3 regions of the Odoribacter sp. genome follow, and region 3 is predicted to be linked to each of the others. Evidence: riboswitches for the same ligand, from Rfam matches in the RefSeq annotation. Region 3 holds a riboswitch; each other region holds the start of a gene.
The links. Region 3 has a riboswitch for cobalamin ahead of AC5RDS_RS04525 (ABC transporter substrate-binding protein). Riboswitches for the same ligand answer to the same signal wherever they lie in the genome.

Region 1: another riboswitch for cobalamin. It lies ahead of AC5RDS_RS10365 (5-methyltetrahydropteroyltriglutamate--homocysteine S-methyltransferase); the one in region 3 lies ahead of AC5RDS_RS04525 (ABC transporter substrate-binding protein).
Region 2: another riboswitch for cobalamin. It lies ahead of AC5RDS_RS10385 (hypothetical protein); the one in region 3 lies ahead of AC5RDS_RS04525 (ABC transporter substrate-binding protein).

Annotation. Positions count from the first base shown of each region.
Region 1 is NZ_CFKYFN010000078.1:40,458-42,730, reverse strand. It holds gene AC5RDS_RS10370 (acyl-CoA dehydrogenase) at 1-46, opposite strand, end outside; gene AC5RDS_RS10365 (5-methyltetrahydropteroyltriglutamate--homocysteine S-methyltransferase) at 55-1,158, opposite strand; cobalamin riboswitch at 1,286-1,487, opposite strand; cobalamin riboswitch at 1,713-1,915, opposite strand; gene AC5RDS_RS10360 (DUF2284 domain-containing protein) at 2,119-2,273, opposite strand, start outside.
Region 2 is NZ_CFKYFN010000078.1:45,533-47,805, reverse strand. It holds gene AC5RDS_RS10390 (DUF5018 domain-containing protein) at 1-195, opposite strand, end outside; gene AC5RDS_RS10385 (hypothetical protein) at 268-1,245, opposite strand; cobalamin riboswitch at 1,574-1,774, opposite strand; gene AC5RDS_RS10380 (electron transfer flavoprotein subunit alpha/FixB family protein) at 2,030-2,273, opposite strand, start outside.
Region 3 is NZ_CFKYFN010000036.1:48,450-50,722, reverse strand. It holds gene AC5RDS_RS04530 (S9 family peptidase) at 1-879, opposite strand, end outside; cobalamin riboswitch at 1,027-1,217, shown strand; gene AC5RDS_RS04525 (ABC transporter substrate-binding protein) at 1,241-2,273, shown strand, end outside.

The DNA of each region.
Region 1 (2,273 bases), on a different contig from region 3:
TCATTTGCAAGAATAAATTTTCTGTTTTTGATGTTGAAAAATCCATATAAATCGTTATTTATTTTTCCATACGGAATGTGCAATTTTTAACATTAACCGGATTTTGTTCCACTGTTGCTTTTCGGTAAGTTTGTTTCCCTCTTCGGTAGAAGCAAAGCCACACTGGGGACTCAGACAAAGCCGTTCCAGGGGAACATACTGGCTGGCTTCCGCAATGCGGTTTTTCACTTTCTGTTTATCCTCAAGGGCAGCATTTTTGGTTGTAATCAATCCCAAGACTACAGTTTGGTTCTGTATGAAGCGTAAGGGTTCAAAACCTCCCGAACGCTCGTCGTCGAATTCGAGAAAAAAAGCATCCACCGGGAGGTCGAATAAGGTTTCGGCAACCGGCTCATACCCCCCCCACGATGCCCAGGCAGAATGATAATTACCCCGGCAAACGTGCATTGTAATGGTCATTCCTTCCGGTCTTGAGTTCAAAGCCATCTCGTTTATCCGGGCAAAAAGGAGGGCCATTTCTTCCGCATTCACCTGTGGATTGCAGCGGAATTTTTCATCACAAAGCATACCCCATGTGCAATCGTCGAATTGGAGATAACGACATCCTGCTGCAGCGAAACCACTGATCACCTGGCGATAGGCCTGTGCTATATCTTCTAATAATCCGTCTATCCGGCCATATACTTTCAGGGTTTCATCCATATTTCCCTCGCGGATCAACTCGGCCAAAAGTTGTGCCGGAGAAGGAATCGTTTGCTTGGGTATCGCCTGGCCAGCCAGTTTCTGGATGAAACGGAAATGAGCGATCATGGGATGATTGTATCCTGTAATTTTCCCGGTCACTTTTACAGATTCCGGTCGGGTTTCCAGATTGTGAAATACATATCCCTGCCCAACTGCCTTTTTCTCTATGCCTCCTAATCCCCAAAAGAAGTCGAGGTGCCACCACGAACGGCGAAATTCCCCATCTGTAATAACCTGTAAGCCGACAACTTTTTGTTCGGCTATTAATTTTTCAATTTCTTCATCCTCGATTTGTTGGAGTGCGGCAGGAGATAATAAGCCTGATTCGAAGTCTTTTCTTGCTTTTTTCAGTCGTTCCGGTCGCAAGAAACTACCGACAATATCCGCCCTAAACGGAAGTTTTACCTGTTCCATTGATTTTAACAGAATTAAGGTAACTCACAGATAAGATAGATTGCATGTAAATGACCACTGCCCTGTACACACCAAGTACAGTTTACCAGTTCATTTATTCTGTCACCTTTCACCCGAAAGCTACGAATTAAACAAAAGTACTCAGGCAGGTCTTCTGACTTGTTCCGATTGTACGCCTTCCCACCGGACATACCGGCAGTGGCTTCCGAATGTACAACCTTTGAATAGAACTTACAGCTACGGGGATAGTCCCTGATTTTCACAGGAGTTCCCATTTTAATCCTGAATCAGTGATGACCGATTCTGAAACCTGATACCGACACAAATATAACGGAATTTATCGAATAAAAAAAAAGTTGGTTATTGTTTTGAAAAATTCAAAAGAAAATTAAAAACACCGGCAGGATGCGTCGGACGGATCCTTCAAATAAAAACAGGCCAGAAGGAAATACGAACACTCTGCCGCCTCCCACATACACCCGCATTTATCCCCGGTGTTTTAACAGTACAGTAATATATATGTGCAGGTGTCCGGCTCTGAATCCGCGAAAGCACAGACGATTGCTTGTATGGCAGGTCTTCTGACTTGCTCCAATCCAGACGCCTTCCCGTCGGAGGTATAAACGACAGTGGCAGAAGCATTGTCCGGACGTTGTAAAGAAGCTCACAGCAGCGGGGCCTGTCCGGGATTTACACCCGGTTCCCTTTTATTTCCTATACCGGATGGACATAGGAAAGCCAATACGCTTCAAAAATAGAGAATAAAATTTATTTTACAAATTTTAAGACAACTTATTTTGAAAACACCGGTAGAAATTTCAGCCCACCGATGCTTATAAACGATTCCTAAAGCGTATAAATAAAAGGCTGGAATCGATCGAAAGATAAGACCATAAAGCAACAAAATCACGCAGACACATTTCAGGTTGCCGACGCAACCACTGGAACGGAAAAACCAAACTATGGTGCAGGTTTTAAGCTTATGTCGATTGGCACATCGGTAAATAAACCACTGACTAACATCAGATATTCGGGAAATTTCACCCCATCACTCCATACCAGTGGAATATGAAGTAATTCTTCAGCCGTACGGCCGAGATCGAAACCGAAAGATT
Region 2 (2,273 bases), on a different contig from region 3:
AGAAAGATTTTCAGGGATACTCAAAATCAGACTATCTCCCTTAATTATCCCGGCATAGGAATCTCCCTGCTGAACCAGTCGGAATGAGGTGATGTAGTTTTCATTTCCGGAAAACAGGCTGTCATCGTCCTCGCAACTCGTCAGCGAAACAATAATGCCAAGCAACACAATATATATTAAATTATTTATCTTCATAGGTTTATCATTTTTTACATTTACAACTTTTTCAGCTGATTAATCTCACAGTTGAAAAACAGGCTTCATCTGTTACTCCTGAATAGCAGGTTTTATCCATTGCTGGTCTTCTACCAATTGCTTGTAAGTCGGATTGTACAAATTATTTTCCACACTCCATTTCTCTTCGGGACAGGTCAGGATGGCCTTTTTAATTGCCTCGTAAGAAGCTAGTTTCCCATGATCATGAATCCGGATTCCCCCCACTTTTTCCAAGCTGGACAAGAAATCCAGATTTTCCAGAGTTTGATTCAAATAACCGGTATTCTCATTATCTCCCCAGGGAGTTGGTCCGATCGGGCGCAGTTCCAATGTCCCCCCAACCTGCTTCAAAGCCGGATACAAGACCACGGCCGGTCCCCTCGATCCATAATAGTCATATCCGGTCTGAAACATCATATCCTCCCCGACCGTCGCCAGATTCGGAAAAGTCTTTTCATCATAATAGTCGATACTTATGATTGCCTTCCCTCCGATAGACTTCAATTCGGGGAAATGGTATTCCTTGATATTGGAATATAATTCAAAATTACCGGTTACTTCTTCCAGTGCAGGAAATTCGACGGCCTTTACATTGGAATTGGCCCAGTAAGAGAAATCCCCGTTAATTTTACGGATATTACCGATTTCAATGCTCCCTCCGTTCAGGCCAAGATAACCGATATTCAGTTTTCCCACTTCCCGGAAACCTTCTAATTTCGGGAAATATCCCGAAAGGTTATCCAAACTGATTTTACCTTTAAAAATATCGTCACCGATCACCGTCGTATTTTCCAATCCGGTACCGCTGAATCGCAATTCCTCGATTTCTATTCCCTGGATATCCAGGCGTTCTATACCTTTCGATACTACAAACACCTTCAAATTTTTCAAACCGGCAGGCAACTTCAAATATTCTGCCGTACAGTTCAATGACAGCTTCCCTCCGATTTTTTCCAAAGCCCCTAATTTTTCAGTATCCAGTCCTAAAAGTGTGACGTTTAAATCTTCGATTTTTTTGTGGATTTCCACAAGAGGAATAATTGACCGATGACAATTAACAATTGACAATGATTGGAAGCTTTACTTCCATCAAAAAACAGCTGAAAAAAAGGGAAATGAGTAGGGAAATTGAATGTTGAATGATTGATAATCAATATGATGTAAATATTTCCTAAAGTATGTTGTTTTACAGTAAACTGGTATTTGTCAATAGTCAATTAACAAACGTCCTGTAAGGGGCATCACTTTGTAAACTTTATGAAATTTCGACTAATTTAATCGAACGTTTTTCCATCGACATCCAATAGAATAATTCCAATTAAAAATCAGTACAACCGGCATTCTAATCCCAGAGAACACCAAGTTTCTGATCTTGGCAGGTCTTCTGACTTGCTTTATCTCCGGACGTCCTTCCCGTTCATGTAAAACAGTGGCGTGAGTAATGTCCAAAGACTTTAAAAAGCTTACAGCAGCGGGTCTGTTCAGGATTCACACCTGATTCCCTTTTCACCGCTCCGTTACGAAAATAACGAGCAGCACCAAAATCGACGGTAAAAGTACAAAAAAAGAGAGATGAAAGTTTATTTTAAGTAATTTTTTAAATCATTTTTAATATAAGGCGTAAAAATATACTGGGACAATCTTTACCAGCCGATTATTTCAAAAATACGAGCTTTGACATTTAAGATGCAATCAATTTGATTTATCAGTGCCAAGATATTGATTTACTCTTAAATACTCTTTCCTCTTGCTACCGTCACCAATAGAAAAGGAAAGAGTATAATTGAACAAACACCCGGTTCATTTCCGATTTTTACTTCCGGAGTTTTTCTGTCAATATGGGGACAATTTTATGTACATCTCCAACAATCCCCAAATCTGCTGCATTGAAGATCGGAGCATATTTGTCTTTATTGATAGCAATGATGTATTCTGATTCTTCCATACCGGCAAGGTGCTGAATAGCCCCTGAAATCCCCAGGGCAAAATACAGATCCGGCCGGACCGTCTTTCCGGTTTGCCCCACTTGGCGTTCGTGGGGCATAACCCCGGCATCG
Region 3 (2,273 bases):
AGATGCAACAATCCGAACCTCCTGATCGGGGTATTTATCAATATTCACAACAATATGTTGGCAGGTTTCCGGATAAAACAAATGCAGATCGTAGGTAAAAACATATTTTTCACCCGGCATAGGGAATTTATAAGTACGCAATTTAGGACGTGGTTCGGCCAGATTATCAACTACCCAGCAATTTTCAACCTTACGCCTGTCCTGACGTAAGCAGTAAAACACCTTAGAATTTCCAGCCCACACAATATTGGGAGTTGTATTTTTATCCGAATCGCTGTCCTTCTGATTACTATAGGAATAATACTTCTCTCCATCTGTGGTCAACTGTACCGGAACCGTATCCTGCCTGTTCAGCAGATACAGATTGTGCCGGTAAGCATATATACTGTAACTACTGTCAGGGGAAAACTTTAACCAATAAGGGGATGCCGGAGGATAAAAACGGCAGGCTTGTTCAGGGTCCAGTTTTTTCAGCTCCCGGGTTCTGATATTGTAATGAAAATCCAGTCCTCCCTTGGAAAAAGAAAAACAATACGGATCCCCCTCATCAAATTTCAGCCCTCCCAATCGGAAATCTTTGATATTAAATGATATCCCCGTAGCTTGGGTTAATTTACCGATCATATCTTCCATGTCAAACATTTCCAGTTTTTTTTTACGGACCGGATCGACCAGATAGTATTTAGCACCTCCGGGCGTAATATAATTATACCAAAACATATCTGTCCCGGATATCCAGGAAGGAAATACACTCAAAGAGTGATAATACTTCTTCAGATTTTCTTCCGAATACTTGTAACAATTTTTTAAATCTGCTTTCTGTGCATAAGAAAAAAAAGCACAACAGAAAAAAGCGAAAAAAAGGATCTTTTTCATCATGTTTACATTTTGCGTTCTACTTATTATCATATACACATACTTTCATAAAGGCCAATAAATAAAAGTACATGGTGACCAAAAGTAGTAATCTTTATTTATTCTTTTTATAATTTGGACAAAATTAACAGGATAAAGTGCCTAAAATACTATCTTTGTAGCAGCATCGGTATCCCCGCATGGGAATTTGGGAATTCGGTGAAAACCCGAAGCTGTCCCCGCAGCTGTAAAGTCATTACTGTCATTTTGCAGGTCTTTTCAATGATCCACTGAAACCCGGGCGTTTTGGGAAGGAGAAAAGATGACAAGCCAGAAAACCTGCCGATCATAGCTAATAAACAAATTTCTTTCGGAGGAAAAGAGCATGAAAAAGATTTATTTTTTATCACTGGTATTTACCATCGGTTTTTGTCTGGCCTTAGGTTCCTGTCGTTCAGGTAACCGCAAAAAACAAAACCCTGTCGCTACACAAACAGATCGTTCGAATATTCGTTATGCACAAGGCTTCTGGCTGGAACAACACGAAAATTACCGACTCCTTCATATCAAAGATCCTCAAAGCGAAACCGGTTCGGAATATACCTTCGCCCTAAGACAGCGAGGCACACATCCTGAGCTTCCCCCGCATATACCTGTACTCGATCTGCCGATCCGGGGCGTCATCTGTATGACTTCTTTACAACTCTCTAATTTTATCAAGCTCGGAGCAACTTCCCAAGTCGTGGGAATCAGCAGTACCCGCTTTTTGAATAATGCAACGATCAAACAACAGTTAGCCGAAGGGAAAACTCAGAAAATCGGTATCGAGGGTAATTTCGATGCGGAAATCATTATGAACCTCGCTCCCGACCTGATCCTCATCTCTCCCTTCAAACAAGGGGGCTACGACGCTATGAAAGAAGTAGATATTCCACTAGTCCCTCATTTGGGTTATAAAGAAACGACTCCATTGGGACAAGCCGAGTGGATTAAATTTGTCGGTCTTTTAATCGGAGAGGAAGAAAAGGCGAATAAAATATTCAATGAGATAGAACAAAAATACAATGATCTGAAAAGATTGACAGCCCGGGTCGAACACCGGCCGGTCGTGCTCAGCGGTGAAATACACGGAGGAACATGGTATGCCGTAGGAGGACAAAGCTTTCTGGCACAAGTATTCGAAGATGCCGGAGCCGATTATTTCCTGAAAGACGATCCCCGTTCAGGCGGCGTATATCTCGATTTCGAAACGGTATACAATCAAGCCGACCAGGCAGATTACTGGCGCATCCTGAATAGCTACCCGGGACAATATACCTACGAAACACTTTTAGCCCAGGACGAACGTTACGGTGACTTTAAGGCTTTCAAACAAAAAGGAGTGATTTATTGTAATATGCGTGAAAAACCCTATTACG